Regions from separate parts of the Streptomyces sp. NPDC056486 genome, predicted to be linked through region 1. Evidence: riboswitches for the same ligand, from Rfam matches in the RefSeq annotation. Region 1 holds a riboswitch; each other region holds the start of a gene.
The links. Region 1 has a riboswitch for S-adenosylmethionine ahead of ACFQ7F_RS41605 (glutathione S-transferase C-terminal domain-containing protein). Riboswitches for the same ligand answer to the same signal wherever they lie in the genome.
Positions count from the first base shown of each region.

Region 2: another riboswitch for S-adenosylmethionine. It lies ahead of thrC (threonine synthase); the one in region 1 lies ahead of ACFQ7F_RS41605 (glutathione S-transferase C-terminal domain-containing protein).
Region 3: another riboswitch for S-adenosylmethionine. It lies ahead of ACFQ7F_RS14980 (aminotransferase class V-fold PLP-dependent enzyme); the one in region 1 lies ahead of ACFQ7F_RS41605 (glutathione S-transferase C-terminal domain-containing protein).

Region 1 covers NZ_JBHTSF010000209.1:3,148-12,714, forward strand. The annotation lists gene ACFQ7F_RS41595 (M13 family metallopeptidase) at 1-506, shown strand, start outside; gene ACFQ7F_RS41600 (DinB family protein) at 563-1,084, opposite strand; gene ACFQ7F_RS41605 (glutathione S-transferase C-terminal domain-containing protein) at 1,108-1,935, opposite strand; SAM riboswitch class IV at 2,260-2,404, opposite strand; SAM riboswitch class IV at 2,608-2,721, shown strand; gene ACFQ7F_RS41610 (putative leader peptide) at 2,832-2,921, shown strand; gene ACFQ7F_RS41615 (LLM class flavin-dependent oxidoreductase) at 3,025-4,263, shown strand; gene ACFQ7F_RS41620 (NtaA/DmoA family FMN-dependent monooxygenase) at 4,281-5,714, shown strand; gene ACFQ7F_RS41625 (LLM class flavin-dependent oxidoreductase) at 5,730-6,857, shown strand; gene ACFQ7F_RS41630 (hypothetical protein) at 6,904-7,578, opposite strand; gene ACFQ7F_RS41635 (lactate 2-monooxygenase) at 7,929-9,101, shown strand; gene ACFQ7F_RS41640 (2-hydroxyacid dehydrogenase) at 9,098-9,567, shown strand, end outside.
Region 2 covers NZ_JBHTSF010000025.1:10,333-19,899, forward strand. The annotation lists gene ACFQ7F_RS13235 (trehalose-6-phosphate synthase) at 1-1,240, opposite strand, end outside; gene ACFQ7F_RS13240 (hypothetical protein) at 1,351-1,665, opposite strand; gene ACFQ7F_RS13245 (glucosyl-3-phosphoglycerate synthase) at 1,743-2,687, opposite strand; SAM riboswitch class I at 2,857-2,991, shown strand; gene thrC (threonine synthase) at 3,009-4,325, shown strand; gene ACFQ7F_RS13255 (MoaD/ThiS family protein) at 4,438-4,716, shown strand; gene ACFQ7F_RS13260 (cold-shock protein) at 5,141-5,344, shown strand; gene groL (chaperonin GroEL) at 5,719-7,344, shown strand; gene ACFQ7F_RS13270 (ATP-binding protein) at 7,439-9,520, opposite strand.
Region 3 covers NZ_JBHTSF010000030.1:24,507-34,073, forward strand. The annotation lists gene ACFQ7F_RS14960 (c-type cytochrome) at 1-484, shown strand, start outside; gene ACFQ7F_RS14965 (Rieske 2Fe-2S domain-containing protein) at 481-1,536, shown strand; gene ACFQ7F_RS14970 (cytochrome bc complex cytochrome b subunit) at 1,533-3,164, shown strand; gene trpD (anthranilate phosphoribosyltransferase) at 3,304-4,368, shown strand; SAM riboswitch class IV at 4,443-4,559, shown strand; gene ACFQ7F_RS14980 (aminotransferase class V-fold PLP-dependent enzyme) at 4,782-6,176, shown strand; gene ACFQ7F_RS14985 (glycerate kinase) at 6,128-7,360, opposite strand; gene ACFQ7F_RS14990 (SLC13 family permease) at 7,384-8,790, opposite strand; gene ACFQ7F_RS14995 (response regulator transcription factor) at 8,879-9,541, opposite strand; gene ACFQ7F_RS15000 (ATP-binding protein) at 9,538-9,567, opposite strand, start outside.

The DNA of each region.
Region 1 (9,567 bases):
TCATCGGCCACGAGATCGGCCACGGGTTCGACGACCAGGGCGCGCAGTACGACGGCGCGGGCAACCTCAACGACTGGTGGACCGCGGCCGACAAGACCGCGTTCGAGGCCAAGTCGAAGGCGCTGGTGAAGCAGTACGACGCCTTCTCGCCGCGCAACCTCCCCGACGAGTCCGTCAACGGCTCGCTGACGGTGGGCGAGAACATCGGCGACCTGGGCGGCCTGACCATCGGGCACACGGCTTACCGCATCGCGCTCGACGGCGCGGCGATGCCCGAGAAGGATGGCCTGACCGGCTCCCAGCGGCTCTTCATGAACTGGGCCTACTGCTGGCGTACCAAGCGCCGCAAGGAGCAGGAGCAGCAGTACCTCACCATCGACCCGCACTCGCCGCCCGAGTTCCGGGCCAACATCGTCCGCAACCTCGAAGAGTTCCACGAGGCCTTCGCGACGGCAGAGGGCGACGGGCTCTGGCTGGACCGCGCGGAGCGCGTCAGGATCTGGTGATCTCCAGACACGGCCGCGGCACCCGTGCTGCGGCCGTGCCTGACCCGCCGCCGTTTCTACCGCGCCGCGCGCAGCATGCGGAGCTGGCCGATCTCCGTGGCGTTCTTCATCAGCTCGGAGTTCACCCAGGCGAGCATGTGGGCAACGGTGTGTTCGGGGTCGTTCTGCCAGGGGAACGGGGCAGTGGCGTCCAGATCCGTGTCGTCGAGCCGGTCGAGCACCGACAGCCACTCCGTGCGCAGGTCACGTAGCCAGTCGACGGCCGCCTTGCCGCTGCCCGGCCAGGTGATCCCGGTCCGCTCCCGCGGCACCCGTCCCCGCGCGTGATCGATCGTGACGCCCCACCACCAGCCGATGTGCCAGCTGATCCAGCCGATGGTGGGAATCGGGACGGGATCCGGCTCGGTCTCCGCGAAGTCCGCCACCCACCCTCCGTCACCGTCGGGCCGCACCGTCCAGCAGAGCGGCGCGGGCTCCCACAGGAAGTCCTCGGGCTCGAGGCGCTCCAGGTGGTACTCGAAGAGGGACCACGTCAGGTCGAACTGCCGGCGCAGCAGTTCGCGTCGGGAATCGTTCACGGGCTGACCCTGGCACAGGGGCCCTAGGCCTGGGAAAGAGATTTCGGATCGTCGGCGGTCGTGTCCGACCACCGTTCCGTCCCGCCGGACCGAGGGCGATTGGCGTGGAAGGCCGGGTGGTCGTGCAGGCGGCGCACATAGGCGCGCACGTGGGGACGGGACCGGGTCGCCTCGGCCGCGTCCGGGGTGAGGTGGACGAGCGTCGCCCACAAGTCCACGTCCGCCGCGGTGAGTTCGTCGCCCACGAGGTAGGAGTGGGAGGCAAGACGGCAGTCGAGCCGGTCCAGCGTCGCGGGGGCGAGCGGCCCGGCGAGCAGCTCGTGCCAGGTGTCGATCCGTGCTGCCAGGGCCGGTCGGCGCAGGACGGGCAGCGGGCCACTGCCGTGTGCGGCAAGGCGGCAGGCCAGGTCGCGCAGGATGTCGGGCGTGTGGTTGCTGACGACGTGCCCGCTCCACCGGTCGCACAGGGCCGGAACGGTCAGCGGCCCTTCGAAGTGGTGCTCGGTGGCCTCGTAATAGCGGTGCAGGGAGTCGAGCGCCGCGGTGGCGTGCGGCGCCAGGAGGGTGGTGGTGACCGAGTCCCTGAGACCGAGCAGGTCGAGGGTGATCGAGACGCGCAAGGAGTCCGGACATTCCGCCGAGAGATACAGGTGGTAGCGGTGGGGTGCCGGGTAGAAGCCGCCTGCGAGGTCGTCGCCGATGCGGCTGCGGATCGGCGTGGGACAGGTGCCGCGTGGTCCGGCATCGCGTGGGCGGACACCGCTTGGGCCGGTGTCGCGCGGGGAGCATGAATCCGCGGGGGAAGCCGGGCGGGAAACAGTGCGGGAACGGTGCGACGTGATCTCGGGCATGGCTCTCCAGGGAGGGGAAGGGCACCGACCGGCGGCGCGCGCGGGCCGGTGGCACAGCGGGGGGAGAGGGGGATCCGTGGCCGCAGAGGGCCGCAGTGATGAGGCTTCTTGTCCCGGAGGCGTCACTGGTGCGTGGACGCTGTGCGGACGTCAGACAGCTGGAACCGAGGCGCTGCACACGCGCAGCAGGTCGATGTGCAGGCGTCTGGTCAGGACGCGAGGGCGGGGCCGGGGCGCGGACAGGAGAGGCCGCGGGATGCTGTTCCTCTCACCGACCGCCCTGGACATGTCCACCAGCCCTGCCGTCGAGGCCCGTTGTATCCGGGGCCGCGCTTGCCCCGCCGCCACGGCGGGACCCGGTCGTCACCCGGGGCACCCCGTCGCGGAGGAAGGGTTGCCCGTCAGCGGGCCGGGGCCGATGACCCGCTCGGGCAGGAACCCTGCCGGGCGGGCGCTGACAATCGTGACCGTCCCCGGAAGTCTGAGTCCGGGTGCCCGGCTCCGTCAAGAAGGCCGCACCCGGAACAGAAGAAGGCCCGGACCCGGAACAGAAGGAGCGGCCCGGTGGTTGAGGCTGACGGAGACGGACGACGAGGCACGGTCGGCGATGTGAGAACGCCCATGATCCACGGGCATTGCGCACCGCTACGACCTCACGTAACGTCCCGAGCAGGTTACGAGTGTCAGCGTCAAGCCCTGGCTTGCTGACCGGCAACCCTCCTACGCGGCGGGGTGCTCCAGGTGAGGACCAGGCGGTGCCCGTCCAGGGTCCCGCAAGCGCGAGACCGGCGAGGCCCCAGGCCCGCCGGGCCGGAAAGGTGGAGGTGACGGACGTGCCACCTGTGTCAGCTGTGCCGCCCCTGTCGCCGGTGCCGTTCGCGTCCGTTCCACGCGTCATGGTGATCGCGCCGAGCCGCCAGGTGCATCTGTACTCCCGGCCGCACATCGATCTGCAGCGTGTCGCCGGCGCGCTCTGTCGTTCCTGACCCGTTACCCCGCCGCCGCACCCTCGGAGCCGAGGGGCCGGTGTTCTCGCACGGTCGTACGGTCGATCAGGAAGGCACACCTTTCGTGTCGTCATCACCTTCGTTGCCCCATTCTTCGCATTCCTCCGCTCCCGCCGCCGCGCTGCACCTCGCTGTCGCGCTCGACGGCGCGGGCTGGCACCCGGCCGCCTGGCGCGAACCGGTGGCCCGTCCAGGGGAGTTGCTCACTGCCCGGTACTGGGCCGACCTGGTCACCGAAGCAGAACGCGGCCTGCTCGACTTCGTGACGATCGAGGACGGGCTCGGGCTCCAGTCCACGCACTTCACCGAGCCCGACGGACGCACGGATCAGGTACGAGGGCGGCTCGACGCCGTTCTCATCGCCGCCCGTGTCGCCCCGCTGACCAGCCACATCGGCCTGGTGCCGACGGTGGTGGCCACGCACACGGAGCCCTTCCACATTTCCAAGGCGATCGCCACACTCGACTACGTCAGCGCGGGCCGCGCGGGCGTACGCGTACAGGTGTCGGCGCGCCGTAATGAGGCCGCGCACTTCGGGCGCCGTACGCTTCCCGCCTTCGAGAGCGTCGAGGACCTGGGCAGAGCGGACGTACGGGAGCTGACCGTCGACCTCTTCGACGAGGTGGCCGACTACGTCGAAGCCGTGCGCAGGCTCTGGGACAGCTGGGAGGACGACGCGGAGATCCGGGACGTCGCCACCGGCCGCTTCATCGACCGCGACAAGCTGCACTACATCGACTTCGAGGGCAAGCACTTCAGCGTCAAGGGCCCCTCGATCACGCCCCGGCCGCCGCAGGGCAGGCCCCTCGTCAGCGCACTCGCCCACGAGGGCCCGACCGAGGCCCCGTTCCGGCTCCTCGGCCGCTCCGCCGACATCGGATACGTCACCCCGCGCGACGCCGGGCACGCACGCGCCGTCGTCGCCGCGGTCCGCGGCGAACAGGACGCGGCCGGGCGAAGCGATGAGCCCCTGCACCTCTTCGGCGACCTGGTCGTGTTCCTCGACGACGACCCGGCCGCCGCCGCGGCCCGCCGGGAGCGTCTGGACGCCCTCGCGGGTCACCCGTACACCAGTGACGCGCGGGTGTTCACCGGCACGCCCGCCCAACTCGCCGACCTGCTCCTTGAGTTGCGGGAGGCCGGGCTCACCGGGTTCCGGCTGCGCCCCGCCGTCGTCGGCCACGACCTCCCGGCGATCACCCGGGGCCTGGTGCCCGAACTCCAGCGCCGCGGCGCCTTCAGGCACGCGTACGAAGCCGACACCCTGCGCGGCCACCTCGGCCTCGCCCGCCCCGCCAGCCGCTACGCCGCCTCCGCCTGAGCCGGAAGGAACCCGACATGAGCAAGTCACCGGACAAGCCGCTCAAGCAGATTCACCTCGCGGCGCACTTCCCCGGCGTCAACAACACGACCGTATGGAGCGACCCCGAGGCCGGGAGTCATATCGAGTTCAGCTCCTTCGCGCACTTCGCACGGACCGCCGAGCGCGCGAAATTCGACTTCCTGTTCCTCGCCGAGGGGCTGCGGCTGCGCGAACAGGGCGGGGAGATCTACGACTTGGACGTCGTCGGACGCCCCGACACCTTCACCGTGCTCACCGCGCTCGCCGCCGTCACCGAACACCTCGGCCTGACCGGCACCATCAACTCCACCTTCAACGAGCCTTACGAAGTGGCCCGCCAGTTCGCCAGCCTCGACCATCTCTCGGGCGGGCGCGCCGCCTGGAACGTCGTCACCTCCTGGGACGCCTTCACGGGTGAGAACTTCCGCCGCGGCGGGTTCCTCCCGCAGGAGGAGCGGTACTCAAGGGCGAAGGAATTCCTCAGCACTGCGGGCGAGCTCTTCGACTCCTGGCGCGGGGACGAGATCGTCGCCGACCAAGGCACCGGCACGTTCCTGAGCGACGCCCAGGCGGGCGCCTTCGTCCATCAGGGGCAACACTTCGACATCCAGGGGCAGTTCAACGTTCCGCGCAGTCCGCAGGGCCGGCCGGTCATCTTCCAGGCCGGCGACTCGGAGGAGGGACGTGAGTTCGCTGCCGCGGGCGCGGACGCGATCTTCAGCCGGTACAGCACGCTCAAGGAAGGGCAGGCGTTCTACACGGACGTCAAGGGCCGCCTGGCCCGCCACGGCCGCACCCACGACCAGCTCCTCATCCTGCCCGCTGCGACCTTCGTCCTCGGGGACACGGACGCCGAGGCGGAGGAGCTCTCCCGGGAGGTGCGACGCAAGCAGGTCAGCGGCGCCACCGCGATCAAGCACCTGGAGTTCGTCTGGAACCGCGATCTCTCCGCGTACGACCCGGAGGGCCCGCTGCCCGAGATCGATCCGGATGTCGGCGAGCACACCATCGCCCGCGGTCGCGCCCAGGTGCGGATGTACCGCGACCCGCTGGCCACCGCGCGGGAGTGGCGCGAGCTCGCCGCCGCGAACAAGTGGTCCATCCGTGACCTCGTCATCGAGACCGGCAGCCGTCAGTCCTTCGTCGGCTCCCCGGCCACCGTCGCCGAGACGATCAACTCCTTCGTCCAGGCCGACGCGAGCGACGGCTTCATCCTCGTCCCGCACATCACCCCCGGCGGCCTCGACGCCTTCGCCGACACCGTGGTCCCGCTGCTCCAGGAACGCGGCGTCTTCCGCACGGAGTACGAGGGCACCACCCTGCGCGACCACCTCGGCCTGGCTCATCCCGACGCCGACACAGACGCCGGGGTGCCTCTCTCCCTGCCCACCCCCGTACCCACACCCGTGCCCGCGTCGGCCGAGCACTGAGGAGGATCACCACACATGTCAGCCATCCCTCTCGGCGTCCTCGACCTGGTCCCGATCTCGTCCGGCTCCACCGCGGACGCGGCGCTGCGCAACTCCATCGACCTGGCCCGGCAGACCGAGCGATTCGGGTACGCCCGCTACTGGTTCGCCGAGCATCACCTCAACCCGGGCGTGGCAGGCACATCGCCCGCGGTAGTCCTCGCCCTGACCGCCGCCGCGACCTCGACGATCCGGCTCGGGGCAGGGGCCGTGCAACTCGGGCACCGCACCGCTCTCTCCACGGTCGAGGAGTTCGGTCTGATCGACGCGCTGCATCCCGGGCGCCTCGACCTGGGGCTCGGCCGCTCGGGCGGCAAGCCGCCCGGAACACCCGCCGCCGCGCCGCCGACCGCGACCCCCGTCGTCGACGGCCGTGCCCCCAACGGGCTGCGGATCCCGGCACGCTTCTCCTACGAGCACCTGCTCGGCTCACCCCGTGTCGCCCTCCAGCGGAGGCTGCTCCAGCAGCCGCACGCCGAGTCGCAGGACTACGGGGAGCAGGTCGACGACATCCTGGCCCTGCTCGCGGGAACGTACCGCTCCGATGACGGCATCGAAGCGCATGTGGTCCCCGGTGAGGGCGCCGACATCCAGGTGTGGATCCTGGGCAGCAGCGGCGGCCAGAGCGCGGACGTCGCCGGTCGGGGCGGCCTGCCCTTCGCCGCGAACTACCACGTGAGCCCGGGCACGGTTCTCGAGGCCGCGGACGGCTACCGCGCCGCGTTCAAGCCCTCCGACGTACTCGACAAGCCCTATGTCAGCGTCTCGGCGGACGTCGTCGTCGCCGAGGACGACGAGACCGCCCGCGAACTCGCCGCGGGGTACGGCCCTTGGGTCCGCAGCATCCGCACGGCCGAGGGCGCCATCCAGTACCCCACGCCGGAAGAAGCGCGCCGGCACAACTGGACCGACGCGGACCGGGCACTGGTCCAGGACCGTACCGAGACGCAGTTCACCGGTTCCCCCGAACGTGTGGCGGATCTCCTGGAGCAGCTCCAAGAAGCCACCGGCGCCGACGAGTTGCTCATCACCACCATCACCCACGGCCACGCCGACCGGGTGCGCTCCTACGAACTGCTCGCCGAGGAGTGGCGGCGCAGGTGACGTGTCCGTCCGCCGGGCGTCGCGCGCGCCCGGCGGAGGGGCGAGGTCAGGCGATGGGCCAGCAGTTGTACGCGTTGTAGTTCGTGCCGTTGCAGCCGAACCACTTGCCGTAGAGGCAGGGGCCGATGTCGTTCCAGTAGCCGTGGCAGCACGCCAGGCACGTGTAGCCCCCGTACCCGTCGCTCACACAGGCCGAGCTGCCGTCCACGCACTCGGCCTGGGCCCGGGGCGTGGCCTGGGGCGGTGTGCCCTGCGGGGCGACGCCCCAGGTGAGGGGAGCCGTCGCCGGACCTCTGGCTCCTGGACCTTGAGGCGCCGGGCCGTGGGACCGGGCCTGGGACTGAGCCTGAGGGCCCTGCGGCGGGGGCTGGGTGTGCGCCGATGTCCCGCACGGCGAAGGAGCCGGAGCGGCGCCGGCGCGCGCGTAGTGGGACAGCAGCGTGGCCAGGACGGTGTGCTCCGGAGAGTCGGACTCCTTGAGCGTGAGCTGGACGAGGCTGTGCGAGTGTTCGTCGCAGGGAACCTGCCGCAGGAGCTCCACCTGATCGATGAGGCTGACTGGGATCGTCGTCCAGTCCTTGCATGTAGTGCCGGGGGCGAACTGGACGCTCTCCGTGGCCTCTTCGGACTTCTTGACCATCCCGACGATCACGGGTTTCTCGCGGACCGTGTCCGATGCGAGTGCTTGAAGGAATTCCTCACCGCTGAACGACCTGGGCATGTGTCTCCTCTCGGCGCCATGCGGGCGCCTGCCGATGCCACGAGGTTCGCGTGATCCGCGAGAGCGTCACAACAGGGGCGGAGGCGGTCGGTCCGGATAGGTGAACTCGCTTCGCGAGCGGGGGCGTTGTCCCGCGACCGCACGCCGGGGCAGGAGCGACCGCGCGCGGGACCGGACGGCGCCCTACCCGTTAAGTCGCGCGAGTGATGTCCCGTACGTGACACAGGCGGCAGCGAGGTGATAGTCCCATCGGAAAAGGGTGCGTACGACCATGGACGGGGCTTGTCACTGTGGCAAGGATCGTCGGGTAGACAGCGCAGTCTTGACGAATACCGGACGGGACCCACCACATGACGACGCCGAACTGGGCGGACTTCCAGTACGAGATCTATCTCAACGGCATGACTGGAGCCGTACCCCGCCTGCCCACCGACCTGACCCGCCTCGAGGAGCTGACCGAGCAGCGGCTCGGTCCCGGCCCCGTCGGCTACGTCGCGGGAAGCGCGGGAAACGGCAGCACCGCCCGCGCCAACCGTGCGGCACTGGAGCGGCGTCGCATCGTTCCGCGCATGCTGCGCGACGTACACGAACGCGATCTGTCGGTGGAGGTGCTAGGCCACCGGCTGCCCGCGCCGCTCGCCCTCGCGCCCGTCGGCGTCCTGTCGATCATGCATCCGGACGGCGAGTCCGCCGCGGCCCGCGCGGCAGCGGCCCGCGGCGTCCCGTACATCCTTTCCTCGGCCTCGAGCACGCCCATGGAGCAGGTCGCCAAGGAGATGGGGGACGCACAGCGCTGGTTCCAGCTGTACTGGGCCAAGGACCGCGACGTCACCAAGAGCTTCCTTGACCGTGCGAAGGCCTCGGGCTTCACGGCTCTTGTCGTCACGCTCGACACCCCGCTCCTGGCCTGGCGCCCGCGCGACCTCGACCAGGCGTATCTGCCCTTCCTGCACGGCGTGGGCACCGCCAACTACTTCAGTGACCCCGCGTTCCAGGCGGGCCTGGCCAAGCCGGTGCACGAGGACCCGAACGCGGCCGTGATGCACTTCGTCGGCATGTTCGCCGATCCCGCGAAGACCTGGCCGGACCTGGCGTTCCTGCGCGAGAACTGGGACGGTCCGATCGTGCTCAAGGGCATCCTGCACCCGGACGACGCGCGCCGCGCCGCCGACGCCGGCATGGACGGGGTGGTGGTCTCCAACCACGGCGGCCGCCAGGTCGCGGGCTCCGTCGCGGCTGCCGACGCCCTGCCTCGCGTCGTGGAGGCGGTCGGCGACCGGCTCAGCGTCCTGTTCGACAGCGGCATCCGCACCGGCGACGACATCTTCAAGGCGCTCGCACTCGGCGCCAGGGCCGTGCTCGTGGGACGGCCGTACGCCTACGGGCTCGGCCTCGACGGCCAGGCGGGCGTCGACCACGTGATCCGCTGTCTGCTCGCCGAACTCGACCTCACCCTTGCCCTGTCCGGACACGCGGGGCCCGCCACCCTCACCCCCGACGACCTGATCGAGGAGACCGCATGACCGCCGTGAAGAACGTCCTCGCCATCGTCTCGCCCCACGTGGGCGGCCGTGCTGCGGGAGGCGCCCTCGCAGGGCTGCTTCCCGCGTCGGCGCACGTCACCGTCGTCGAGTCCGCCGACGAGGATCCCGCCGCCCTGCGCGCCGCGCACGTCATCGTCACCGGCCTCGCGCCCGTCACCGCCGAGCACATCGCCGCGGCGCCGGACCTCGAAGTCGTCCAGTGCGCGAGCCACGGCTTCGACTACGTCGCCGTGGACGCGGCCCGCGCACGCGGCATCCAGGTCTGCTCGATCGGCTCGAGCGGCGCCGAGAAGCAGAACGTCGCCGAGCAGACCTTCGCCCTCATGCTCGCCCTCGCCAAGCAACTGATCCCCGCGCACACCGCCCTCACCGTGGCCGACTGGGCGCTGCCCCGCCTCCAGCAGTCCATCACCGAGCTCTCCGGCAAGACGCTCGGCATCGTCGG
Region 2 (9,567 bases), on a different contig from region 1:
ACGGGTTCACGACGAGAGCGTCATCGCCCAACTCCTCGTACGCCCCCGCCTCCCGCGAAAGCACCAGCACGCACCCCTCATCAGAAACGACCGGCACCTCCTTGGCCACCAGGTTCATCCCGTCCCGGATGGGGTTCACCAGGGCCACGTCCGCCAGGCGGTACGCAGCCAGCGACCGCGCGAAGTCGTCCTTCACGTGGAGCACGACCGGGGTCCAACCCTCGACGCCGTACTCGGAGTTGATCTCGTCGGCGAGCTTCTGCACGGACGCGGTGTACTCGCGGTACACCGCGAGATCCTGCCGCGACGGGTAGGCGAAGGCCACGTGCACCACCCGTTCCCGCCACTCGGGGCGGGAGGCCAGCAGCTCCCGGTACGCCAACAGCCCCCGCACGATGTTCTTCGACAGCTCCGTCCGGTCCACCCGGACGATCACCCGTCGGCCGGTCCCGACCTGCTCCCGCAGCGCGACAAGCCGTTCCTCCACGTCGTCCCGCCCCGCCCGCTCCCGCAGGAAATCCGCGTCGGCCCCGAGCCCGTGCACCCCGATCCGCGTCCCCGACGTACCGCCGATGACGGCGACGCAGCACTCCGTGAACGCGTCCGCCCACCGCCCCGTCAGGAACGCCGCACGGTCGGCCCCCAGGATGCCGCGAAGCAACTGTTCCGCGACGTCGTCCGGCAGCATCCGGAAGTAGTCCACCGGCGCCCACGGCGTGTGCGAGAAGTGGCCGATGCGCAGGTCGGGGCGGAGTTCGCGCAGCATCCCCGGGACAAGCGCCAGGTGGTAGTCCTGGACGAGGACCGCCGCGCCCCCTGCGGCGCTCTCCGCGAGCGCCTCGGCGAAGGCCCGGTTGTAGGTCTCGTACGACGCCCACTGCGCCCGGAACTCCGGGCCGAAGGCCGGTTCGAGCGGCGTTTGGTACAGCATGTGGTGGACGAACCAGAGCACGGAGTTCGCGATCCCGTTGTACGCGTCGGCGTGCACCTGCGGGTCGATGTCGAGCATCCGCACCCCGGGTTCACCGACCCCGCGCCGCACGGCCTCCCGGTCGCCGTCTCCCAGCGCCGCGCAGACCCACAGGGAGTCCCCGGCGGAGTCGCCGATCGCGCTGAGCCCGGAGACGAGTCCTCCGCCGCCCCGCTTGGCCGTCAGCTCTCCGTTCTCCTCCAGGGAGTACGTGACGGGGCCGCGGTTGGACGCGACGAGGACCTGGGCGGCGGCGTGCTCGGAGACCATGTGCCGAAACCTAGCCCTTACCGGCAGGGCTCAAACGTGCGGCAGGACCCGGGGCGGACCCGCCGTATACGTTCGCGTGCCCGGCGTAGAGCCGGGCCCGTTGGCCACGCCTAGGGCCTCAGGGTCCTTCTGCTCCGCGCCGCCGCCACCGCGAGTACGCCGAGCACGCACAGCGAGAACGCGAGGCCCGCGTACAGCATCGTGCGCGATTCGCCACCCGTGTCGACCAGTTCACCCCGACTGCTCTGCTGCTCGTTCGCGTGGTCGAGCATGCTGTGACCGGCGCTGTGACCGGCGCTGTGACCGATGGTCCTGGAGTTGCCGTACAGCGATACGTCGTGACGCACGTCCGCTGCTGCGGCGGCGCTCAGCGCCCCTGCCGTGAGACCGACGGTGGCCACGACCACGCCACCGATGCGTCGCACGCTTCTCAATACCTGCCTGACCCGCATAGATACCCACATAAGTGGGGAATGTAGACAAAATGCCCGGTCTTGGATGGTTACGCCACGCGGCGGGCCGCGTACTCCGCGATGCCGGACATCGGCGGACGCTCCTCCGTGTCCACCGAATGGGTCCGCGGTTCGAACCCGTGCTCGCCCCGCTCGAACTGTGTGAGTTCGGGGCGTACGTGATGACCGAGCGCGAGCCGGACCTGTGCCGTCCGGTAGATCGCCGCGGCCATCCTGCCGAGCGCCTGCCCGTCCTGATGCCGGTGCTTGCGCACGCCGACGTCGACCTGCGCGAGCGCGTCAAGGCCCACGGTGTGCAGCGCGTCGACGAGCAGGCCAAGCTCCACCCCGTAGCCGACGGGGAACGGCAGCCGCTCAAGGAGGGACCTGCGTGCCGCGTACTCGCCGCCCAACGGCTGGACGAACCCCGCGAGTTGGGGCCAGTGCATGTTGAGCAGCGGGCGCGCCATCAGCTCGGTGACCCGGCCGCCCTGACCGGCGGTCCCGGCAAGGGGCCGGTCGTACATCGCCTTCACGAAGTGCACGTCGGGCTCGGTCAGGAGCGGGCCCACGATCCCGGTGACGAAGTCCGCCGAGAACTCCTTCAGGTCCGCGTCGACGAACGCGACGATGTCACCGCCGGTCACCAGAAGCGAGCGCCACAGGACCTCGCCCTTGCCGGGCACGGCCGGGATGCGCGGCAGGATCTCGTCCCGGTGCACGACCCGCGCGCCCGCATCCCGCGCGACCTCGGCCGTACGGTCCCGGGAGCCGGAGTCGATCACCACGAGCTCGTCGACGAGGGCGGCCTTCTCGATGAGCTCGCGGCGGATCTCGGCGACTATCTCGCCGACCGTCTCCTCCTCGTCGAGCGCGGGCAGGACGACGCTCACCGAGGCTCCCGACGCCCGTTTGGCGGCGACGAGCGCGCTGAGCGGACGGTCGGCAACGGACCAGGAACGCCTGGTCAGCCAGCGCTCGGCCTCTTCCAGCACGGGTGATTCCTCCTGTGTGTGGCCTACATGTGATCCATCTCGCGGTTCGGACGACTATCTCAAGGGTCCAGGCCGTCGGTTACAGTCTTGAACAACGCGGATGACCATCGCATGTCGGGGGTCGGCGCGTAACAAATGCCCTGGGGCCCCTGAAGCCCCGGCGCCATACCGCTCATCCAGAGGGGCAGAGGGATACGGCCCGTTGAAGCCCCGGCAACCATCCCGCCGACCGCGCACGCGAGGTCTCGGTGGGGAAGGTGCCAATTCCGTCTCGCGACGAGATTCGTCGCGGGGAAGATGAGGAGAAAGGGCCTCGCCTCCATGGCTGCGCAGACTGTCGCAACGAACGAAACCACCCCTTCCACGGCTTCCAACTGGGGCTCCGTGGATCTCGGCCCCGCGTCCGGCCTCTCGTGCCGCGAGTGCGGTGAGCTTTACGCCCTGGGCCCGATCTTCGCCTGCGAGGCCTGTTTCGGCCCGCTCGAAGTCGCGTACGACCTGCCGACCGGCGACCCCGAGGCGCTCCGGAAGCAGATCGAGTCCGGCCCCGCCAACATCTGGCGCTACGCCCCGCTGCTTCCCGTCCCGGCGGACGTCGCTCAGAAGCCGAACATCAACCCCGGCTGGACCCAGCTGGTCAAGGCCGACAACCTCGCCCGTGAGCTCGGCGTCGAGCAGGGCAAGCTCTTCGTCAAGGACGACTCAGGGAACCCGACGCACTCCTTCAAGGACCGTGTCGTCGCGCAGGCCATCGAGGCGGCGCGCGCCTTCGGCTTCACCACCCTCTCCTGCTCCTCCACCGGCAACCTCGCCGGCGCTGTGGGCGCCGCCGCGGCCCGCGCCGGCTTCCGCTCCTGTGTGTTCATCCCGCACGACCTGGAGCAGGGCAAGGTCGTCATGGCCGCGGTCTACGGCGGAGAGCTCGTCGGTATCGAGGGCAACTACGACGACGTGAACCGCTTCTGCTCCGAGCTCATCGGCGACCCGCTGGGCGAGGGCTGGGGCTTCGTCAACGTGAACCTGCGGCCGTACTACGGCGAGGGCTCCAAGACCCTCGCGTACGAGATCTGCGAGCAGCTCGGCTGGCAGCTGCCCGACCAGCTGGTCATCCCGATCGCATCGGGCTCGCAGCTCACGAAGATCGACAAGGGTCTCAAGGAGCTCATCAAGCTGGGGCTCGTGGAAGACAAGCCGTACAAGATCTTCGGTGCGCAGGCCGAGGGCTGCTCGCCGGTGTCGACCGCCTTCAAGGCCGGGCACGACGTCGTGCGCCCGCAGAAGCCGGACACCATCGCCAAGTCCCTCGCCATCGGCAACCCCGCCGACGGGCCGTACGTCCTGGACATCGCGCGTCGCACGGGCGGTGCGGTGGAGGACGTGAACGACGAGCAGGTCGTGGACGCGATCAAGCTGCTCGCGCGGACCGAGGGCATCTTCGCGGAGACCGCGGGGGGTGTGACGGTCGGTGTCACGAAGAAGCTTCTTGAGGCCGGGCTCATCGACCCCACCTTGACCACGGTGGTGCTGAACACGGGTGACGGGCTCAAGACCCTGGACGCTGTTGCCGAAACGTCTCAGGCGACCGCGACGATCAAGCCCAGCCTCGATGCATTCCGTGCCGCGGGTCTCGCCGACTAGTCGCCGTAGGGCCTGATCGCCGTCGACGGGCGGCGGTCGTGGTCCGTCCTCGCGCAGTTCCCCGCGCCCCTTAAGGGGCGTATTTCTCCCCCTGTATCAAGAGGTGAATCCCATGAGCGTCAACGTTCGCATTCCCACCATTCTTCGCACCTACACCGGCGGCAAGTCCGAGGTCGCCGCCGAGGGCGCGAACCTCTCCGAGGTCATCGCCGATCTTGAGGCCAAGCACGCCGGTATCGCGGCCCGTGTCCTGGACGATCAGGGCAAGCTGCGGCGCTTCGTGAACGTGTACGTGAACGACGACGACGTCCGCTTCGAGCAGGGCCTTGAGACCGCGACGCCGGACGGCGCCGGTGTCTCGATCATTCCCGCCGTCGCGGGCGGTTGCTGAATCCGCCCGAAAGCACGCAGCGTTACCTCTATTGCCCCCTCCGCGAGAGAAGCGGAGGGGGCAATTCTGTATGGTTGAGCGCGGTACAGTTGGGAAGCAAGCTTCGCTGTTTGTGCCGTGCGCATATACGAAGTCGGCCCGGGGCCGACAAGAAGTAGCCAAAGCGCCTTGCCTTTTTGAGCCTATTGCGGCATTTGTCTGGCCCGACTTGCCCTGAACTCCGGCAAATTCTCCGCATATTTCCGATCGCGCGTGCCCAGAATTCTCGTCCGATTGACCTGTTGCAGAGGGCAGTTGGACAGATACATTCAGCGGCGGTCGACGCGTTCCGGCGCACGCCTCCACAACCCATTGGGGGGGTGAGGTCTGACCCGGGCCCGCGAAGTGCGGGTCCGTGCAAGGGCCAGTAATAGGGGAGTTAGGCATGGCTCAGGGCACCGTCAAGTGGTTCAACGCGGAGAAGGGGTACGGCTTCATCGCGGTCGACGGTGGTGCGGATGTTTTCGTCCACTACAGCGCGATTCAGATGGACGGTTACCGCACCCTTGAAGAAGGTCAGCGAGTGGAGTTCGAGATCTCGCAGGGCCAGAAGGGTCCGCAGGCGGACATGGTCAAGCTCGCCGTCTGATCTCGGCGCGATCGGCCAGCGACTTAGCGAGTGACGAGAGGCTCGTATCCCGACAGGGGTACGGGCCTCTCGTGCGTCCCGTCGCACGTCCCGCCGCGTGTGCCGCCGCGTGTGCCGCGTTGCGTCCCGCCGTACGCCCCGGACGCGCGCCCCCTCATGTGTCTGGGATCCGTAAGAGGCGCTTGCACTCGTAGGGGTCGAGTGCTAATCATTGGCGTTAGCACTCTCCCAGTGAGAGTGACAGAACTTGGGTCGGATCGGTGAGGCTCGCAAGCCGGGTGGGGCAAGGAACCACATGGCTCGCAGGCCGTCCGTCGCGGGCACCGATGCGATCCGGAGCAGCATTCCACCCCTGTCCGGGAGGACCACTTCACATGGCCAAGATCATCGCGTTCGACGAGGAGGCACGGCGCGGCCTCGAGCGCGGCATGAACCAGCTCGCCGACGCCGTCAAGGTGACCCTGGGCCCCAAGGGTCGCAACGTCGTCCTCGAGAAGAAGTGGGGTGCCCCCACGATCACCAACGATGGTGTTTCCATCGCCAAGGAGATCGAGCTCGAGGACCCGTACGAGAAGATCGGCGCCGAGCTGGTCAAGGAGGTCGCGAAGAAGACGGACGACGTCGCCGGTGACGGCACGACGACCGCGACCGTCCTGGCGCAGGCGCTGGTCCGCGAGGGCCTGCGCAACGTAGCCGCCGGTGCCAACCCGATGGCCCTCAAGCGTGGCATCGAGAAGGCCGTCGAGGCCGTCTCGGGCGCCCTGCTCGAGCAGGCCAAGGACGTGGAGACCAAGGAGCAGATCGCTTCTACGGCCTCCATCTCCGCCGCCGACACCCAGATCGGCGAGCTCATCGCCGAGGCGATGGACAAGGTCGGCAAGGAAGGCGTCATCACCGTCGAGGAGTCGCAGACCTTCGGGCTCGAGCTTGAGCTCACCGAGGGCATGCGCTTCGACAAGGGCTACATCTCGGCGTACTTCGCCACGGACATGGAGCGTATGGAGGCGTCGCTCGACGACCCGTACATCCTGATCGTGAACTCGAAGATCTCGAACGTGAAGGACCTCCTTCCGCTCCTCGAGAAGGTCATGCAGTCCGGCAAGCCGCTGCTGATCATCGCCGAGGACGTCGAGGGCGAGGCCCTGTCGACCCTGGTCGTCAACAAGATCCGTGGCACCTTCAAGTCCGTCGCCGTCAAGGCTCCGGGCTTCGGTGACCGCCGCAAGGCCATGCTCGGCGACATCGCCATCCTCACCGGTGGCACCGTCATCTCCGAGGAGGTCGGCCTCAAGCTGGAGAACGCCGGTCTCGACCTGCTCGGCCGTGCCCGCAAGGTCGTCATCACCAAGGACGAGACCACGATCGTCGACGGCTCCGGTGAGAGCGACCAGGTCCAGGGTCGCGTCAACCAGATCCGCGCCGAGATCGAGAACTCGGACAGCGACTACGACCGCGAGAAGCTGCAGGAGCGCCTGGCGAAGCTCGCCGGCGGTGTTGCGGTCATCAAGGCCGGTGCCGCGACCGAGGTGGAGCTCAAGGAGCGCAAGCACCGCATCGAGGACGCCGTTCGCAACGCGAAGGCCGCCGTCGAAGAGGGCATCGTCGCCGGTGGTGGCGTGGCCCTCATCCAGGCCGCCGCTGTCTTCGAGAAGCTTGAGCTCGAGGGCGACGAGGCCACCGGTGCCGCCGCTGTGAAGCTGGCCCTCGAGGCCCCGCTGAAGCAGATCGCGGTCAACGCCGGCCTCGAGGGTGGTGTCGTCGTCGAGAAGGTGCGCAACCTGACCGTCGGCCACGGCCTGAACGCCGCGACCGGTGAGTACGTCGACATGATCGCCGAGGGCATCCTCGACCCGGCGAAGGTCACGCGCTCTGCCCTGCAGAACGCCGCGTCGATCGCCGCGCTGTTCCTCACCACCGAGGCCGTCATCGCCGACAAGCCGGAGAAGGCGGGCGCTGCCCCGGCCGGCGGCGGCATGCCGGGCGGTGACATGGACTTCTGAGCCTCTTCGGCTCGGTAGGCCAGTCTTCACGTACCGAGGGCGGCACTCCTTCTCACGAAGGGGTGCCGCCCTCGGGCGTTGCCCGGGGGCCTGTTCAGGGCCATGCCCCGGGTGTCAGGGCGTAGGCGATGCCCTCGTCGATGTCGGTCTCCAGACCCTTGCGGAAGGCGGCCTCGTACGCCGGGTCGCCGATGGCGTCGCGGATACGGCGCTCGCAGGCCTTGCGGGTGGCCATGAGCTCCGGATCTCCCATCCGGGCGACACCGCTGGAGCGCCACAGGACATCGGAGATGCCGAGCAGCCGCCCGGTCTGCTCCGGGTCGGCCATGGCCGAGGTCAGCGCGTCGATGCTCAGGGCGGCACCGAAGACGTCGTGGAGCCGCCATTTGATCGGCAGGGCGTCGCGGGCATGCCGGACGGCCGAGGCAGGGTCGCCGTTGCCCAGCGCGGCCCTGGAGAGCAGGTAGAAGGCGAAACTGCGCATCCACTGCTCGCCGTGCCGCTCGCACTCCTCGCGCAAGGTGTCGGCGCTCTCGGTGGCCCGCCCGAACTCGCCCAGATGGAGTTGGGCGTACGTCACGACAGAGAGCACGAAGAGCTTGACGGCGGGAGAACCGCCGCCGCAGTCGGGGGAGCGGGACGTCCGCGAGAGAAGGCGGAGCGCCCCCGCCGACTGCCCGGTCAGTACCAGCTGGACCCCTTCGAGGTAGAGAGCGGCGTCGACCGCCGCCGGGTCGTCGACCTGGTCCGCCAACGGAGTGCATATGCCCGCCAGTTGGGTGGAGGCTTCGAGGTCACCCTGCATGAAGGCCACCGCTCCGCAGGCCCACAGGGCCCAGAAGCGTTCCGGGTCGGGGCCCGGCCCCGGGGCTGTGGCGAGGGCACGGTCCAAGTAGTGGCGGCCTTCGCGCTGGAAGCCGCAGCAGAGCCAGAAGAACCACAGACTGCCGGTCATCTCAAGGCTGTCGCGCGGGTCCGAGGCGGCGAGGCAGCACTCAAGGGCCGCGCGCAGGTTGGCGTGCTCAGCCGTGCACCGCTCGTACCAGGCCACCTGGTCGGGACCGGCCCACTTCCGGCCGCCGGTGCGGGCCAGCCAGCGGTAGTAGTCCCGGTGCCGCTGCGCCAGCTGCTGTTCCTCGCCGAGATTTCGCAGCCACTCCGCGCCGTACTCACGGACGGTGTCCAGCATCGAGTACCGCAGGCCGCGCTGGGTCTTCGCCGATCGCAGGAGCGACTTGTCCACCAACGCGGAAAGCAGCCCACCGATCTGCCCGCTGCCGAGCGGGCCGACGGCGCAGACCAGTTCGGCCGCCTCCTGCTCGAAGCCGTCGGCGAAGACGGAGAGGCGGGCCCAGGCCAACCGCTCCTGTGGGGTGCACAGTTCATGGCTCCATCCGATGGCCGTGCGCAGGGTCTGGTGCCGGGGGTCGCTCTCGCCGTACCAGGTGTCGGGGGAGGGAGAGAGGGCGGCGAGTGTTTCGAAGCGCGTGTGCAGGCGCTCCCGGAGTGTGTCCAGGTCCATCTCGGGCAGGCGGGCGGCGGCCAGTTCGATGGCGAGGGGGATGCCCTCCAGATGTGTGCAGATCTCCGCCACCGCTGTGCCGTGCTTCTCGGTGACGCCCGCGCGTTCCATGAACAGCAGGGCCGCGTCGGACGGTTGTGTGCCGTGGGCGTCGACGGGCAGTGGGGGCACGATGATCGCCTGCTCGCCCCGGAGAGCCAGGGGGTGGCGGCTGGTGGCCAGGACGTGTACTTCCGGGGCCGTGGTCAGCAGTATGCGTACGAAGTCGGCGCAGTCGGCGGCCAGATGTTCGCAGCAGTCCATGATCAGCAGCAGGTTCTTGTCGGCCAGCCAGTCGGCCACCACCTCGATCGCGGGCCGGGTGCTCTGATCGGCGAGGCGCAGGGCCTCGTACAGAGCGAGCGCCATCAGGGCCGGATCGCTCAGCTGGGCGAGGCCGACCAGCCACACCCCGTCGGAGAAGTCCTCCCGCAGTTCGGCTCCGGCGCGCTGTGCGAGGCGGGTCTTGCCCACGCCGCCCACGCCGGTCAGCGTCACCAGGCGGGCGTCGGTCACGGCTTCCGCTATGACCCGCAGTTCGGCCCCTCGTCCGACGAAGCTCGTCGGCTCGGCCGGCAGGTTGCCCACCTGTCGGCCCTGCCCAAATTCCCGCATGGCGGCCCCCCTCTGGCCCTCCGGCCGCTCAAGCCCTTCCGGCCCCG
Region 3 (9,567 bases), on a different contig from region 1:
CTACAACCAGGCCCAGATCGACCAGCTCGCGGCGTACATCGCCTCGCTGGGCGCGGGACCGACCGTCCCCACCGAGAAGCAGTACAGCCCGGACGGGGCGGACATCGCCAAGGGTGGCGAGCTGTTCCGCACCAACTGCGCGCAGTGCCACAACTTCACCGGTGAGGGCGGCGCGTTGACGAACGGCAAGTTCGCTCCGACGTTGGAAGATGTCTCCCCGAAGCACATCTACGAGGCCATGCAGACCGGCCCGCAGAACATGCCGTCCTTCCCCGACACGATCATGCCGGAGAAGAACAAAAAGGACATCATCGCGTACCTCGACGCGGTCAACGGCGAAGAGTCCGAGAGCCCTGGCGGTCTCAAGCTGGGTGGCCTGGGGCCGGTCAGTGAAGGCCTGTTCGGCTGGATCTTCGGTCTCGGCTCGCTGATCGCGGTCGCCGTGTGGGTCGCCGCTCGGACCGCAAAGGCCAAGAAGTCATGAGTAGCCAAGAGAAATCAGAAGAGAACCTGCCCAGCGCGCAGGAGACCGAGCACGGCTCGGTCGCGGTAGCGGACGAGAACCCGTTCGCCGACCCGGGGCTTCCGCCCCATGAGCATCGTGTCCAGGACATCGACGAGCGGGCCGCCAGGCGTTCCGAGCGTGCGGTCGCCTTCCTGTTCGTGCTGTCGATGCTGGCCACGATCGGCTTCATCGCCTCGTACGTGGCCTTCCCGGTCGGCAAGATCGTCTATATCTTCCCGATCGGCCACATCAGTGCGCTGAACTTCTCCCTGGGCATGACCCTGGGTGTGGCGCTCTTCTGCATCGGCGCGGGCGCGGTCCACTGGGCCCGCACCCTGATGTCCGATGTGGAGGTCGCCGACGAGCGGCACCCGATCGAGGCCGAGCCCGAGGTCAAGGCCAAGGTCATGGCCGACTTCAAGGCCGGTGCCGCGGAGTCGCAGTTCGGCCGGCGCAAGCTGATCCGCAACACGATGTTCGGCGCGCTGGCCATGGTGCCGCTCTCCGGCGTCGTCCTGCTGCGTGACCTCGGTCCGCTGCCCGAGGACAAGCTGCGGCACACGCTGTGGTCCAAGGGCAAGCTGCTCGTGAACATGAACACGAACGAGCCGCTGCGGCCGTCGGACGTCGCGGTCGGATCGCTGACCTTCGCCAAGCCCGAGGGCCTGGAGGAGCACGATCACGACTTCCAGAAGGAGATCGCCAAGGCGGCCCTGATGATCGTCCGGATTCAGCCGGCGGACATCAAGGACAAGCAAGAGCTCGAGTGGTCGCACGAAGGTGTCGTCGCGTACTCGAAGATCTGCACCCACGTCGGCTGCCCGATCTCCCTGTACGAGCAGCAGACGCACCACGTCCTCTGCCCGTGCCACCAGTCCACCTTCGACCTCTCCGACGGTGCCCGAGTGATCTTCGGCCCGGCCGGTCACGCGCTGCCGCAGCTGCGCATCGCCGTGAACGAAGAGGGCTACCTCGAGGCGCTCGGCGACTTCGCCGAGCCCGTCGGTCCTGCATTCTGGGAGCGCGGATGAGCACTTCGGCGAACGACAACCGTAAGAAGGAGGCGCCCGCCGGTGAGCGGGTCGCCGACTGGGCCGACGGCCGCCTGGGGATCTACTCCCTGGCCAAGGCCAACATGCGCAAGATCTTCCCGGACCACTGGTCCTTCATGCTCGGTGAGATCTGCCTCTACAGCTTCATCATCATCATCCTCACGGGTGTGTACCTGACCCTGTTCTTCCACCCGTCGATGAACGAGGTGGAGTACCACGGCAGCTACATCCCGCTGCAGGGCCAGCTGATGTCCGAGGCGTTCAACTCGACCATGCACATCAGCTTCGATGTGCGCGGTGGTCTGCTGATCCGGCAGATCCACCACTGGGCGGCGCTGATCTTCCTCGCGGCGATGTTCGTGCACATGATGCGCGTCTTCTTCACGGGTGCCTTCCGCAAGCCGCGCGAGGTCAACTGGGTCTTCGGTTTCCTGCTGTTCGTCCTGGGCATGTTCACCGGCTTCACCGGTTACTCGCTCCCTGACGACTTGCTCTCCGGTACCGGTGTGCGCTTCATGCAGGGCGCGGTCCTGTCCGTGCCGATCGTGGGCACGTACCTCTCGATGTTCCTGTTCGGCGGAGAGTTCCCCGGCGGCGACTTCGTGGCCCGGTTCTATTCGGTGCACATCCTGCTGCTGCCGGGCATCATGCTCGGCCTCGTGGTGGCGCACCTGATCCTGGTCTTCTACCACAAGCACACGCAGTTCGCGGGCCCCGGCAAGACGAACAAGAACGTCGTCGGCATGCCGCTGCTTCCCGTCTACATGGCGAAGGCCGGAGGCTTCTTCTTCCTGGTCTTCGGTGTCATCGCGATCGTCTCGGCGCTCGCCACGATCAACCCGATCTGGGCGATCGGCCCCTACCGTCCGGACCAGGTCTCCACCGGAGCCCAGCCCGACTGGTACATGGGCTTCTCCGAGGGGCTGATCCGTGTCATGCCGGGCTGGGAGATCAACGCCTGGGGTCACACGCTCGTCCTGGGTGTGTTCATCCCGCTGATCATCTTCCCGCTGGTCCTGGTCGCGATCGCGGTCTATCCGTTCATCGAGTCCTGGGTCACCGGCGACAAGCGCGAGCACCACATCCTGGACCGCCCGCGCAACGTCCCGACCCGTACGGCCTTCGGTGTCGCATGGATCACCTGGTACTTCGTGTTGCTCGTCGGTGGTGGAAACGACCTCTGGGCCACGCACTTCCATCTGTCGATCAACTCGATCACCTGGTTCGTGCGCATCGCCTTCTTCGTGGCACCGGTCCTCGCCTTCATCGCCACCAAGCGGATCTGCCTGGGTCTGCAGCGGCGCGACAGGGAGAAGGTCCTGCACGGCCGCGAGTCGGGCATCATCAAGCGCCTGCCGCACGGTGAGTTCATCGAGGTCCACGAGCCGCTCAACCAGGAGCAGCTGCACACGCTCACCGCGCACGAGCAGTACGCGCCGGTCGAGATCGGCCCCTCGGTCGACGAGAACGGCGTCGAGCGCAAGGTGTCGGGGCCGCAGAAGCTCCGGGCCAAGCTCTCCAAGGGCTACTACGGGGAGGACAACCAGATCCCCAAGCCCACCACCGAGGAGTACAAGGAGATCACGAGCGGCCACGGCCACCACTGATCCTCTGATGCTCTGACCACAAGGTCGCCACGGCGAGAGCCCCGTCCATGCATCCAGTGCATGGACGGGGCTCTTTGCCGTCCCCCGGGCTGGATAAGGTGTTCCTGTCCTACGCCTTAAACGAACCCAGGAGCGGCAGATGAGCGCTGTGACCCCCGCAGGAGGCAACACCGCGGCGGCCCGTTCCTGGCCCGGTGTACTGAACGGTCTTCTTGAGGGACGTGACCAGAGCACCGAGGACACGGCCTGGGCCATGGACCGCATCATGCGCGGCGAGGCGTCCGACGCGCAGATCGCCGGCTTCGTGGTCGCGCTGCGGGCCAAGGGCGAGACCGTGGAGGAGATCTCCGGTCTCGTACGCACGATGTACGAACACGCCAATGTGATCGAGGTGCCGGGCCGGACGGTCGACATCGTCGGCACCGGCGGTGACGGCGCCAAGACCGTCAACATCTCCACGATGTCCGCGATCGTGGCCGCCGGCGCGGGCGCGAAGGTCGTCAAGCACGGCAACCGCGCCGCCTCCAGCGCATCGGGAGCCTCCGACGTCCTGGAGAAGCTCGGGGTGAATCTGGAGCTGCCGCTGAACCGGGTGGTCGAGGTGGCAGAGGAAGCGGGGATCACCTTCTGCTTCGCCGTGAAGTTCCACCCGGCGCTGCGACACGCCGGCGCCGCGCGCAGCCAGCTGGGGATCAGGACCGTCTTCAACGCCCTCGGCCCGCTCACCAACCCGGCCAAGGTGCGGGCCCAGGCGGTCGGGGTCGCCGACGCGCGGATGGCGCCGATCGTGGCCGGGGTCTTCGCCGAGCGCGGGCACTCGTCCCTCGTCTTCCGCGGCGACGACGGGCTCGACGAGCTGACGACCACGGCGACATCGCGGGTCTGGGTCGTGCGGGACGGCGCCGTGCGCGAGGAGGCCTTCGACCCGCGGGACGTCGGCATCGACCTCGTCCCTGTGGAGGCGCTGCGGGGCGCTGACGCCTCGTACAACGCCGAGGTGGCGCTGCGCCTCCTGGACGGGGAGAGCGGCCCTGTGCGGGACGCCGTGCTGCTCAACACGGCGGCGGCCCTGGTGGCCCTCTCGCCGGGCGAGGGGAGCCTCGTGGAGCAGATCGGCGCCGGTATCGCGAAGGCGGCGGAGTCGATCGACTCCGGGGCCGCGAAGAAGTCCCTGGAGCTTTGGGTGGCGGCCAGCAACAGGTGAGTGTGGCGCACGCCGCAGTCCGGATCCCGGACTGCGGTGTGCACCGAGAAGATCGTGTGGCAAGATGCTGCGCAGGTCATGAGTGACAGCGATTAGGCCCCGGCTCGCTGTCCGGCAACCCTCCGTCCGTGGCGGGGTGCCCCGGGTGAAGACCAGGCCGTACGCAGCAAGGCGTATGGCAAGCGCGGACCCCTGCGCACTCGATGAGTGTCGTACCCCTGGGGTCCTGGTCCTCAAGGGAGCAGTCTCGTGAGCAAGCGAATGCGATAGGGCCTCGGGCCCCGTTCGCAGTATCCCCTCCGCCCGGCGAAGAGCGCCGCGCGTTGAGGCAACACCCGTACGCGGAGCAGTAGTTGTGCTGCCGCACGGGATCTTAGGCAGCTGTTTCGTCTTGCTCGCAGGGAGATATCGCCATGTCCGCACACCCCGCCGTCGCCCAGGCCACCGCCACCGAGTCCGCCGACCCCTGCTGTGCCGCGCCGCTCGCGGTCCTCGGCCGTGACGTCACCGTGCCGCTCGTGACCGGCGGCGAGGTGACCTACGCGGCGCTCGACTACGCGGCGAGCGCCCCGGCCCTGCAGCGCGTGTGGGACGACGTGGCCGCGTACGCGCCGTACTACGGCAGCGTGCACCGCGGTGCCGGGTACCTCTCGCAGCTCTCCACCGACCTGTTCGAGAGCAGCCGCGTCACCGTCGCCGAGTTCCTCGGCTGCCGCGAGGACGACCAGGTCGTCTTCACCCGTTCGACCACCGACTCCCTCAACCTGCTGGCCTCGGCCCTCCCTGCCGACTGCCAGGTCTTCGTCTTCGAGACCGAGCACCACGCCTCGCTCCTGCCGTGGCGCGACGCCCGTGTGACGTACCTGAACGCCCCGCGCACCGCCGAGCAGGCCGTCGAGACCCTGGAGCGCGCCCTCGCAGACCGTGACCCCTACGGTCCCGCCCTGGTCTGCGTGACCGGCGCGTCGAACGTCACCGGTGAGCTGTGGCCGGTCAAGGAGCTCGCCGCCGCCTCTCACGCGCACGGCGCCCGCATCGTTCTCGACGCCGCGCAGCTCGCCCCGCACCACCCCGTCTCCATCAGCGAGCTCGACGTCGACTGGGTCGCCTTCTCCGGCCACAAGCTGTACGCGCCCTTCGGCTCGGGTGTCCTCGCGGGCCGCTCCGACTGGCTGCGGGCTGCCGAGCCCTACCTCGCGGGCGGCGGCGCCTCGCGCAAGGTCGCGCGGCGTGCGGACGGCGGCGTGGACGTGGAGTGGCACGACACCGCCGCACGGCACGAGGCCGGTTCGCCGAACGTCATCGGCGTGTACTCGATCGCCTCCGCCTGCAAGGCGCTGACCGAGGCGGGCTTCGACGAGCTCGTCGCCCGTGAGAACCAGCTCATCGCGAAGGTGCGCGAAGGCCTCGCCGAGGTGCCCGCCGTGAAGGTGCTCTCGCTCTTCGGTGACGACGCGCCGCGCGTCGGTGTCATCTCCTTCGTCGTCGAGGGCTGGAACAGCTCGCACTTCGCCGCCGCTCTCTCCGCCGAGTACGGCATCGGCGTACGCGACGGCCTCTTCTGCGCCCACCCGCTGGTGCGCACCCTGCTCGGCACTGACCCGCAGACGCAGGGCGAGTGCGGTGCCCCCGAGGCCGCGCCCGGCGAGAAGTCGCTGAACGCGATCCGTGTCAGCTTCGGCGCGGGCACCCCCGACGAGCACGTGGAGCGTTTCGTGCGCGCCGTGAAGGAGCTCGTGGCGGACGGTGCCCGCTGGAACTACCGCACCGAGGAAGGCCGGTGCGTGCCGGACACCACGGCCGCCTGAGCCTTGGTCCGCCCCTTGGTCTGTCCCTTGTCCCGTCCCTTCAGGCGTGACCCCAGAACGATCATCCGCAGGGCCCGCTCGGTCGCGTCGGTGAGGAACTCTCCGCCACGGCCGAGTGCCTCGGTCAGCGAGACAGGCGCGGGCAGGATCGCGCTGTAGGCGTCCACGCCCTCCGCCCGTACATGGTGCGCGCCCTGGCCGATCGTGCCCGCCAGGACGAGGACCGGGCGGCCGAACCGCTTGGCGCGCCGTGCCACCTCTGCGGGGATCTTGCCGCGCGGGGTCTGGTGGTCGAGGGCGCCCTCGGCCGTGACGACGAGGTCGGCGCGGGCCAGGCGCGCGTCCAGGTCCAGATGGTCGAGCAGGACGTCGAAGCGGGGGAGCAGCTGGGCGCCGAGCGCCGCGAGACCGGCTCCCAGACCGCCGGAGGCGCCCGTTCCGGGGCCGAGGGAGAGGTCCGCCGTGACACGCAGGTCGCGGGTCAGGACGTACGCCCAGTGTTCTAGGGCCGCCGCCAGCTGTTCGACCTGGGTGGGCGTCGCGCCCTTCTGGGGGCCGAAGACGCGGGCGACGCCGCGCTCGCCGGTCAGGACGTTGAAGGGGTTGCAGGCGACGCGGATCTCGGTGTCCTTCAGGCGGGGGTCGAGGCCCGAGGGGTCGATACGGCTCAGCCGCATCAACTCCCCGCCGCCGCGCGGGAGTTCCCAGCCGTCCGCGTCGAGGAGTCGGGCGCCGAGCGCCTGGAGTGCCCCCGCGCCGCCGTCCGACGTGCCGGAGTCGCCGCAGCCCACCAGGATGCGGCGGGCGCCCGCGTCGAGCGCTGCGCTGATCAGCTCGCCGACGCCGTACGTCGTCGTGGCCCCCGGGTCGCGCAGATCGCGCGGTACCAGCGAGAGCCCGGCGACCGCGGCCATCTCCACCACGGCGACGCCGGACGGGAGCAGCGCGAAGTGCGTGCCGATCCGCTGGCCGACGGGCCCTGTGGCGGGCAGCGCGACCAGTCGGCCGCCGCCGGTGGTGGCCAGGGCGCGGGCGGTGCCCTCGCCGCCGTCCACCAGGGGGATCAGATCGGTCTCCGCGTGCGGGACGACGCGGCGTACCCCTTCGGCGATGGCCTCGGCCGCGGACTGCGCGGACAGGGACTCCTTGAAGCCGCTGGGGGCGATGGCGAAACGGGTCAGCATGAGGGTCTCCACGGCAGAGGGAACTAGCGGACGGGTACGCCGAGCAGCGGCCAGAGCGCGACGGCGAAGAGCAGGACGAGCGCGGCGGTCAGCGGTGCGAGGACCGCGGAGAGGCGAAGCAGGTCGCGCGGGGTGTAGGTGGGGGTGCCCGGGATGTCGGCGAAGAGCGTGACGGGCTTCGCGGACGCGGGCAGGGTGTGGCAGAAGCCGGCCGCCGCGGTGGAGGCGAGGGCGGCCGCGACCGGGTTGACGCCCGCGCCGACGGCCGCCGCGACGACGAGGGGGACCAGGACGGACGAGCGGGCCGAACGGGACTGCAGGACCAGATGCGCGGCCGTGCTGACCGCCACGACGACGGTCAGGAAGAGCCAGGGCGGCACGTCAAGAGGGACCCCGCCCACCAGCCACTTCGCCGCTCCCGAATCGGCGAGCGCGACCCCCATCGCCATCGTCGCGGCCATGAAGAGCAGCAGCGACCAGGGCACCGTCTTCAACGCGTCCTTCAGGCGTACGGTGCCGAGGGCGGGGGACGAGGCGACGACCGCGCCGATCAGCGCGACCACGGCGGGCGGCACCTGGTGCAGCGGTTCGCTGCACCAGAGCGCGACGACCGTGGCGAGCAGGAGGGCGCAGCGGGTCTCCGCGGGCTCCCAGACTCCGGTGACCGGCTGCTCGCTGTGCTCCTGAAGCTGCTCGACGGTGATGTGGACCGGCCCTTCGCGGTCCGCGGGCCGTGTCGTCGTCAACAGGACGGCCTCCGCGGCCAGGTGGGACGAGGCGACGGCGAGCGGCAGGCCGAGCAGCATCCACTGCGTGAAGCCGATCCGCTCCCCGGTGGCCTCCCACAGCACGGACACCGTGATCAGGTGTGCGCCCGCACCGATCAGGGTCGCGACCGCGGAGAGCAGGATCACGGTCGGGAACAGCAGGGCGAGCATCACCACGAGGCGCCTGCGGTCGGCGAGGACTTTGGCGAGCGCGAGGAAGACGGGAAGGGCGAGCGCGGCGCGGCCCGACGTGGCGGGCACCGCGAACGCCGTCACGACCAGGGCGGCCGTGGTCAGGTGCGTCAACTGCCGTACGGTGCGGGCCCCGCTGACGAGAAAGGCCGCCGCGCGGCCCGCGAGACCGCTGCGGGCGACCGCGGCGGCGAGCACGAAGGCGCAGATCAGCAGCCAGACCGTCTCGTCACCGAGGGTGCCGAAGAGTGTGTCGCTGCTGATCACCCCGGTCGCGGTGAGCGCGAGCCCGGCGCCGAGCGCGATGTACGTGTCGTCGATCGGTGTACCGATCCACGCACAGGTCGCCAGGGCGAACACGCCGAGGGTGAGGCGTGCGTCGCCGCTCAGGCCGGGGAAGTTGCCGGGCACCAGGAGCAGCGCGCACAGGCTGAGCGCGATGCACAGGATGACGGCTCGGCGGGGATTCAGGGTCACATGACGAGCCTCGGGCTCGGCCGTGAGGCCTCAATGAGCCGTTGATGAAAGGAATTTCACCCACGGCCCCGGCTGCGGGTCGTCATCCCGGCAGCCGGTACCCCATCCCGCGCACCGTCTCCACCCGCTCGGCGCCCAGTTTCTTGCGCAGCGCCCGTACGTACACGTCCACGATGTTGGACCCCGGGTCGAAGTCGTAGCCCCACACGTGCGACAGGATCTGCTCCCGGGAGAGCACCTGCCCCGGGTGACGCAGGAAGAGTTCGAGCAGCACGAACTCACGTGCCGTCAGGTCCACGGTCCGCTCGCCCGAACGCGCCCTGCGCGTGCGCAGATCCAGCGTCAGCTCCCCGCTGCGCAGCACCGTCACCTCCGGCGCCCCCGCCGCCGTACGCAACCGCAGGCGCACCCGCGCGAGCAGCTCCTCGAAGCGGAACGGCTTGGTCATCCAGTCGTCGGCGCCGCCTTCCAGGCCCGCCACCGTGTCCCGCACCGAGTCGCGCGCCGTAAGGACGATGACCGGGGTGCTCACGCGGGCCTCGCGCAGCTGCCGCAGGACCGTGAAGCCGTCCTTGCCGGGCAGGCCGATGTCCAGAACGACCAGATCGAAGCCGCCGGTCAGGGCGTAGTCGTAGGCCGCGTCGCCGTCACCGACCGCGGTGGTGGTGAAGCCGTTGGCGCGCAGGCCCTTCTCGACGAAGGAGGCGATGCGCTCCTCGTCCTCGACGATGAGAATCCGGTTCATGGCAGTCCTGGTTCCTGTTCTCGCAG